2 regions of the Arthrobacter sp. Soil_C_60 genome follow, and region 2 is predicted to be linked to the other one. Evidence: predicted binding sites of a transcription regulator. Region 2 holds the regulator's gene; the other holds the start of a gene.
The links. The regulator Rex, encoded in region 2, represses fermentation and respiration genes when NADH is low (regulators of the CRP and FNR family bind a similar motif). The targets are predictions, from matches to a motif close to CTTGTGAANNNNTTCACAAG.

Region 1: the regulator Rex is predicted to act here: its motif matches at 1,917-1,936, upstream of rhaI (L-rhamnose isomerase).

What each region holds. Positions count from the first base shown of each region.
Region 1 covers NZ_JBDGKM010000015.1:36,832-41,041, forward strand. The annotation lists gene rhaS (rhamnose ABC transporter substrate-binding protein) at 1-305, shown strand, start outside; gene AC3A4M_RS21155 (L-rhamnose mutarotase) at 438-794, shown strand; gene AC3A4M_RS21160 (LacI family DNA-binding transcriptional regulator) at 821-1,849, opposite strand; gene rhaI (L-rhamnose isomerase) at 1,995-3,161, shown strand; gene AC3A4M_RS21170 (bifunctional aldolase/short-chain dehydrogenase) at 3,168-4,210, shown strand, end outside.
Region 2 covers NZ_JBDGKM010000001.1:46,036-50,245, reverse strand. The annotation lists gene AC3A4M_RS00250 (histidine phosphatase family protein) at 1-623, opposite strand, end outside; gene AC3A4M_RS00245 (YceI family protein) at 747-1,292, shown strand; gene AC3A4M_RS00240 (hypothetical protein) at 1,484-2,227, shown strand; gene AC3A4M_RS00235 (redox-sensing transcriptional repressor Rex) at 2,234-2,962, opposite strand; gene AC3A4M_RS00230 (glutaredoxin family protein) at 3,024-3,287, opposite strand; gene AC3A4M_RS00225 (HAD family hydrolase) at 3,396-4,210, shown strand, end outside.

The DNA.
Region 1 (4,210 bases), on a different contig from region 2:
GCTACCTCTCCCAGTCCGAGTACAAGGGCAAGGTGGCGCTGACCGGCCTGGGCCTGCCGAATGAAATGCGCCCGTTCGTCAAGGACGGAACGGTCACGGAATTCGCCCTCTGGGACCCGGCCCAGCTCGGTTACGTCGCGGCGTTCGCAGGCAAGGCGCTGGCCGACGGCGAGATCACCGGCGCGGCCGGAGATGCCTTTACCGCAGGCGAACTCGGGGAACGCACGGTCGAAGAAGGCGGCACCGTCATTGTCGGACCGCCTACCGTGTTCAACAAGGACAACATCGACGACTACGACTTCTAGACCCTTGGGCCGGTTCCGGCCACTTCCCTGGCGGGGCGGATGTTCTTCCGCCCCGCCAGACTTTGCCTGTCCAGGCCCGGAACGCAACGGTTCTGCCCCTGCCACCTTCTATAGAAATCCGAAAGAAAGAACATGAAACGCATCTGCTTCCAGCTTCAGCTCAAGCCCGGGCGCATCGATGAGTACAAGCAGCGCCATGCCGAAGTATGGCCTGAGATGCTGCGAGCCCTGAAGAGCGCCGGATGGCATAACTACTCGCTGTTCCTGCGGCCGGACGGACTGCTGATCGGCTACTTCGAGACCGAAGACTTGGCCGCTGCCCAGGCGGGCATGGCCGCCACGGAGGTCAATGCGCGCTGGCAGGCGGAAATGGCGGAATTTTTCGAAGACCTCGACGGTGCACCCGACCAAGGGTTCGTGCAGCTGGCCGAAGTATTCCACCTCGAGGACCAGCTGAGCCGTTCCGGTGCCGACAGCGGAACTACATAAACAAAATCCTCAGGATTCATAAGGATCTAAGGGAGAGGAACCGGCGCCATCGCACTGGTGCTGGAGCGCACCACGAGTTCCGGCTTAAACACGACGTGCTCACGTGGCGCGGATGGGTTTTCCAGTTCCTGTGTGAGCAGGCGGATCGCGGTCCGGCCGATCTCCTCAGCGGGCTGTCGGATCGAGGACAGGGGAACCACGGCGGAGCGTGCGAAAGCAATGTCGTCGTACCCGATCAAAGCCACATCCCGGGGAATGTCCAGAGAATTCTTCAGCAGGACGGACTGCATGACCCCGGTGGCCAGCAGATCATTCGCGCAGAAGATGCCATCCGGCAGCAGGTGCCGCGGGCGCTGGACCAGCGCGTCGCCCACGTTCCGGCCGGCCAGCACGTCCAGGTCTTCGGTGGGAAGGAACTCCAGGGACACCCCCGGATGCTCCGCGGCCGCCTTCTCTGCACCCCTTAGACGGTCCGAGACTTGTTGTAGGTGCCGGCCGCCGCCCACGAAGGCGATACGTTTACGGCCCATGTCCAGCAGATGCGAAGCGGCCAGGTACCCGCCGTGCACATCATCGACGGACACCGAGTTGTAGAGATCCGGATCGCCGTGGCTGTCCACGAGCACTACGGCCAGGCCACGGGCCTTCAACTCAGCCACCCGTCCGGAAAGATCCCCGACCGGGGATATCAGCAGACCCTGGACGCGTTGCTCCTCGAACAGATCGATATAGCGGGATTCGCGCTGCCGGTCGTGACGGCTGCTGGCAAAGACCACGGAGCTGCCGCCCGTGGCGGCTGCATCCTCCGCGCCGCGGGCCAGGGACGCGAAGAACGGATTGGCTGCATCCAGCATGATCAACCCGATCGTGCGGCTGCGCCCGGCCCGAAGCTGGCGTGCGGCGTCGTTGCGCACGAAACCAAGCTCCTCGATGGCCTGCAGGACTTTTTCCCTGGTCCGCGGTGAAACCCGCTCCGGATGGTTCAGAACATGGGAAACGGTGCCGACCGCGACGCCCGCCCGGTCGGCGACATCCTTCACACTTGCCGAGCGCATTCTGCCTCCTGATTTTCCTGCTATGACTCTTGACACACTACTCGAAAGAGCCTAAATTTGAAACGTATTTATGAAACGATTCAAAATATGCCAAGGTTGTTTGCCCGTTTTGAATCGTCCGTCTTTGGATTTGGAGTACAGCCCCATGACAACGTTGTCCAGCATTCTGCCCAGGCTGGGAAGCCTCGCCATCGAGGTTCCCTCCTGGGCGTACGGAAATTCCGGCACCCGTTTCAAGGTCTTCGCTACTGCCGGCACCCCGCGCACGGTCGAGGAGAAGATCGCAGACGCTGCAAAGGTCAATGAGCTCACCGGTCTCGCTCCGGCGGTAGCCCTGCACATCCCGTGGGACAAGGTCGATGACTACGGCCGGCTGAAGGAATACGCCGCGGATCTGGGGGTCAGTCTCGGCACGGTGAACAGCAATACCTTCCAGGACGATGACTACAAGTTCGGCAGCCTCACCCACAGCGATCCTGCGGTCCGGCGCAAAGCGGTCGACCACATGTATGAGTGCATCGACGTCATGGGACAGACGGGGTCCCGGGACCTGAAAATCTGGCTCGCCGACGGCACGAACTATCCGGGACAGGGCAACATGCGCGCCCGGCAGGACTGGCTGGCCGAGTCCCTGCGCCAGGTCTATGACCGGCTGGGCGAGGACCAGCGGATGGTCCTGGAATACAAGTTTTTTGAACCGGCCTTTTACCACACCGACGTTCCGGACTGGGGAACCTCCTACGCGCACTGCCTGGAATTGGGAGAAAAAGCCTTGGTCTGCCTGGACACCGGCCACCACGCCCCGGGGACGAACATCGAGTTCATCGTGGCCCAGCTCCTGCGCCTGGGCAAGCTGGGATCCTTCGACTTCAACTCCCGTTTCTACGCGGACGATGACCTGATCGTCGGATCGGCGGATCCGTTCCAGTTGTTCCGCATCATGTTCGAAGTCGTCCGCGGCGGAGCCCTCGCTCCCGAGTCGGGTGTGGCCTTGATGCTGGACCAGTGCCACAACCTGGAAGACAAAATTCCCGGCCAGATCCGGTCCGTGCTCAATGTCCAGGAAATGACGGCACGCGCACTGCTGGTCGACACCGAGGCCCTGGACGCGGCCCAGCAGTCCGGCGACGTGCTGGCTGCCAACAGCATTTTTATGGACGCCTTCTATACCGACGTCCGGTCCGGACTGGCCGAATGGCGGGAATCCCGCGGCCTGCCGGGCGACCCGATGGATGCCTTCCGGGCCAGCGGATACCAGGACAAGATCAACACCGAACGCCAGGGCGGCCAGCAGGCCGGATGGGGAGCATAAAGAACCATGACCAACGAAACCGTCACAGAACTGATTACCCGCTCCAACCGCCTCGGCGCGGATAAGCGGAACACCAACTACGCCGGCGGCAACACCTCGGCCAAAGGCACCGGGACCGACCCGGTCACGGGCGAGGACGTCGAGCTGCTGTGGGTCAAGGGCTCCGGCGGAGACCTCGGTACCCTGACCGAGCCGGGGCTGGCCGTGCTCCGGCTGGACCGGATGCGTGCACTCGTGAACACCTACCCCGGTCTGGACCGCGAAGACGAAATGGCCGCCGCGTTCGATTACTGCCTGCACGGCAAGGGCGGCGCCGCGCCGTCGATCGACACCGCCATGCACGGGCTGGTCGACGCGGCCCACGTGGACCATCTGCACCCGGATTCCGGTATCGCGATCGCGACCGCGGCCGCCGGTGAAACCCTGACAAAGGAGATTTTCGGCGGGAAAGTTGTCTGGGTGCCCTGGCGTCGGCCCGGTTTCCAGCTGGGCCTGGACATCGCCGCCATCAAGGAAGCCAACCCGGAAGCGATCGGCACGATCCTCGGCGGCCACGGCATCACCGCCTGGGGTGCCACCAGCCACGAAGCGGAAGCGAACTCCCGCTGGATCATCGACACTGCGGAACAGTTCATCGCCGAGACCGGCAAAACCGAACCCTTCGGAGCCAACCTGCCCGGCTACGGCGCCCTGCCGGAAGCCGAACGCAAAGCCAAGGCCGCCGCGCTGGCCCCGGTGATCCGCGGACTGGCCTCGACCGACAAGGCCCAGGTCGGCCACTACAGCGACGACCCCGCGGTACTGGAATTCCTGGAAAGCGCAGCCCATCCGCGCCTGGGTGCCTTGGGGACCAGCTGCCCGGACCATTTCCTGCGCACCAAGGTCAAGCCGCTCGTCCTGGACCTGCCCGCCGACGCCTCCGTCGAGGAAAGCATCACCCGGCTGCGGGAACTGCACGAGCAGTACCGGGCCGACTACCAGGCCTACTACGACCGCCACGCGACGCCTGATTCCCCGGCCATCCGTGGTGCGGACCCGGCGATCGTGCT
Region 2 (4,210 bases):
GCGCTGGGCTCGCAGTATTCGACCCCGACGAGGCGTTCGCCGTCGAACTTCAGACTGGTTACCGAGGTCAAAGTACATTGCCGACGGCGGGGGTCATGCCACAGCCTGCGGTGTTCGGCTGCCAGCCGGGTCACCCAGATGGGCAGCTGATGGCTCACCAGCACTGCTTCGGCACCCTCTCCGCCGCGTTCGACGGCGGCGTGCCGGGCATCCTGCACCGCTTCCATGACCCGGGCGACCTGCCCGGCGTAGGGCTCGCCCCAGGACGGCAGCATCGGGTTGCGCAAATACCGCCAGTGCCGCGGATCCCGCAGGTGCCGCTTGACGTCCGAGAGTCCCTCGAAACGGTTCTCCGCCTCGATGATCCGCTCATCGGTCACGATTTCGAGCCCCAGCGCGACGGCAGTGGGCTGAGCGGTCTCCTGTGCGCGGGTAAGCGGCGAGGCCACCAAGTAGCTGATCTTGGCGCCGTCTTCGGCCCGCTGGGCAAAGTAGTCCGCCGCCCGCTGGGCCATCTCATGTCCAAGCTCGGAGAGACGGAAATTAGGCAGCCGGCCATAGAGGACGCGGTCCGGATTATGGACCTCGCCGTGGCGGAGTAAATGCACAGTGGATAGGGGCATGGTCTTAATTCTCTCAAAGTCAAGGGGATTGCCCAAAGCCGGAGGGCGTGGCAAGAATGGGCACTGAGTGAAGATCTGCTGCTCAGCCCAGATGGAATCGTTTTTCCCACGAAGGAGATCGTTATGACATTGCCCCAAGGCCTGGCTCAAGGCGTCTGGACTCTCGACCTGGCGCACAGCGAAATTGGCTTCACCGTCCGCCACGCCGGGATCAGCAAGGTCCGCGGCCGATTCACTGATGCCTCGGCCGAGGCCCGTGTTGGTGAATCACTCGCCGAGTCCACGTTGCATGCCACGGTTAATACAGCCAGTTTCGAGTCCGGCGACGCCAACCGCGATGCCCATGTCAAGGGCTCTGACTTCTTCGATGTCGAGCAGTTCCCCGAGATGACCTTCGTCGCCACGGGCGTCGAAGGCGACGGCGAGGACTACACCGTTACCGGCGACCTGACGATCCGCGGCGTGACAAAGCCGGTGGAAGTCGAGGTGGAGTTCACCGGCGTGGCTGTCGATCCGTTCGGGGCGACCAGGGCCGGGTTCACCGGTGAAACCGAAATCAGTCGCAAGGAGTTCGGCCTGACCTGGAACGCGGCGCTGGAGGCCGGCGGCGTGTTGGTCAGCGACAAGGTGAAGATCAACCTGGATGCAGCACTGGTCAAGCAGGCCTGAGCTGCCCGATCCGATGCATGGATTTTGCCCGGCCGGGACAGCTGTTCCGGCCGGGCAAAATCATCCTTCAGAGCTAGTCCCTGCCGGTATGTCTGCGCTGTAGGGTTGCAGTAGGAGCTGTCCTGTCCTGGCTTGTCAACGCGGTACCGGCGGCTATCTGCAGTGTCGATCGACAGAAGAAGGATGCGACCATGTCCACTCCCGAAAACAATCCAAATCCGTCCGAGAAACCGGACCAGCAACCGGGACAGTCCGGCGAGAACGGCGACGTCGCACCCCGCTACGGACAGAACTCGCCCTATGGCCAGAACACGCCGCAGTACGGGCAGAACTCCCCCTACGGACAAAACCAGCCGTACGGACAACAGCCCTATGGCCAGAACACCCCGTCTCCGTACGGGTACCAGAATGCACAGCCGGGCCAGTACAGCTACCCGAGCAGCCAGCCCCAAGGCGGTACAGGGAAGCCCGAAGCTCCCAAAGAAGTCATGATCGCCTTCTGGCTGCTCATCGCGGCGGCAGCGCTGACCGCCATCGAGATCATCATTTCTTTGGCAACCATGGACACCGTGCTGGCCCAGCTGGCGGATGACCCGGCTGTCCGGGATGCCGTGGCCCAGACCGGCGGCCAGATCAGCGAACAGGAATTCATCGACATGGCCAGCGGTATGGCCGGCGTGGTCATGGTCGTCGTCGGGCTTATCGGCATCGGGCTCTACCTGATGGTTGCCTTCGGCGTAAAGGCCGGCAAGAACTGGGCCCGGATTACGGGTACGGTATTCGCCGCGCTGTCGCTGCTCGGCATCATTCCGTTTGGACTGCACACCCTGACGATCCTCCTTGGCATCGCCGCAATCGTGCTGCTGTTCATGCCGCCGTCGAGCAACTTCTTCAAGGCAGTGGCGGCACGCAAGTTCGGCATCTACGGCCGCTGACGTTTCCTACTGTGCCTTGCGGGCGCGGGTTTCGGAGTCCAGCTCCGCTTCCTGCGCCCGTTGTGCATGATAGGCCAGGATCTGCAGTTCGGTGGCCATGTCAACCTTCCGCACCTGCACATGCGGCGGTACCTGCAGCACAACGGGGGCGAAACTCAGGATGCTGGTGATTCCGGCAGCGACGAGCTTGTCGCAGAGTTCCTGTGCCACACGGCCCGGAACGGCCAGCACCACCATGTTCGCGCCGGTCCGGTGCAGCACCGTTTCCAAATCGGCCGTGTTGTGGATTTTCAGACCACCGATCTCGGTTCCGATGATCGACGGGTCAGCATCGAAGATGGCCGCAACTTCGAATCCACGCGTGGTGAAACCCGAATAGCCTGCCAGAGCCCTGCCGAGGTTACCGGCGCCGATGATGGCGACGCGCCATTCCTGGGTCAGCCCCAGTCGGGCGGAAATGGTCCGCGTCAGCAGCTGCACGTCATAGCCGACGCCGCGGGTGCCGTAGGAGCCGAGGTAGGACAGATCTTTGCGGAGCATCGGGGACTTCACCCCGGCGGCTTCGGCGAGTTCCTCCGATGAGGCACGCTCCACCCCCTCGGCAAGCAGGGAGTTCAGGGCGCGCAGGTAGATCGTCAGCCGCGCAACAGACGCCGGCGGAATAGTGCGGCCCGAACTTTCGGGATTCCCAGCGGTACCGGGAAGATCCTGCGTGGTCACGATGTGGCTCTCCATTGCTAGCTGTAGTCCCACTTTAGGCGCTGGGCAAAACGGCAACCAATCGGCTCTAGTGGGGTCAGGACGTCAGCAGGCGCCGCAGCCTCTCAGGGTCGATGCGCCAGAAATCTCGCTGCACGCCGTCGATCATGACCACCGGAATCTCCTCGGCGAACCGCCGTTCCAGCTCCGGATCCTCCAGAATGGACTTCTCCTGCCATTCCAGCCCTAGGTCATCGGCAACTGCCGACACAGTTTCCCGGGCCGCTTCACAAAGATGGCAGTCCGGCTTGGTGAGCAGCACCAGTTCATGGCTAGGGCGGGGAGCAGCTGAATCCGTCATAGCTAACAACGTAGCCCTACCGGGTCAGGAGTCAATAACCGGACGCCGCGCTGCCTCCGCCCACAGGGCGGCTCGGCATCGATGCCTTTGCCTCGTTAGACTCGAGACATGCCCTTAGCCGCCGCAGGTCCTGCCCATCGAAAGCCTGATCCCGCCGGCACAGAAACCGGGGCCGCGTTTTTCGACGTCGACAATACTTTGATGCGCGGGGCAAGCCTGTTCCATGTGGGGCGCAAGATGTACCAACGCGGTGCCTTCCGGATGCGCGACGTCGCCGGGTTCGCCATCAAGCAGGGAAAGTTCCTGTGGCGCGGGGAAAACCTGAAGGACATCCAATCCGTCCGCGATACCGCCATGGCGCTCGGCGCCGGGCTGATGGTGACGGATGTAAAGGCCCTGGGCGAGGAAGTCTATGACGAGATCATCGCCTCTAAGATCTGGCCTGGCACCCGCGCCCTCGCGGATCAGCATCTGCGTGCCGGCCGCAAAGTGTGGCTGGTGACTGCCACTCCCCTGACGGTCGCGGAGGTCATCGCGGACCGACTGGGCCTGGATGGGGCTCTGGGTACCGTGGCGGAAATTTCCGAGGGCGCCTACACGGGGGCACTGGTCGGTGAAATCCTGCATGGACCGGCCAAGGCCTATGCTGTCGCCGAACTCGCCAAGCTGGAGGGGCTGGAGCTGGAGAACTGCTGGGCCTACAGCGACTCCTACAATGATGTGCCGCTGCTGTCGCTGGTGGGCAATCCGGTGGCTATCAATCCGGACGCTAGGCTGCGCCGGCATGCCCGGGAACGCAACTGGCCGATTTACGACTTTCGCAGCGGCCGCAAGGCTGCAACCCTGGGCCTCAAAGCCGCCACAGGAGCCGGCGCCGTGTACGGGCTCTGGCGCGGGGTGCACAAGTTCCGCGGCCCACGCGG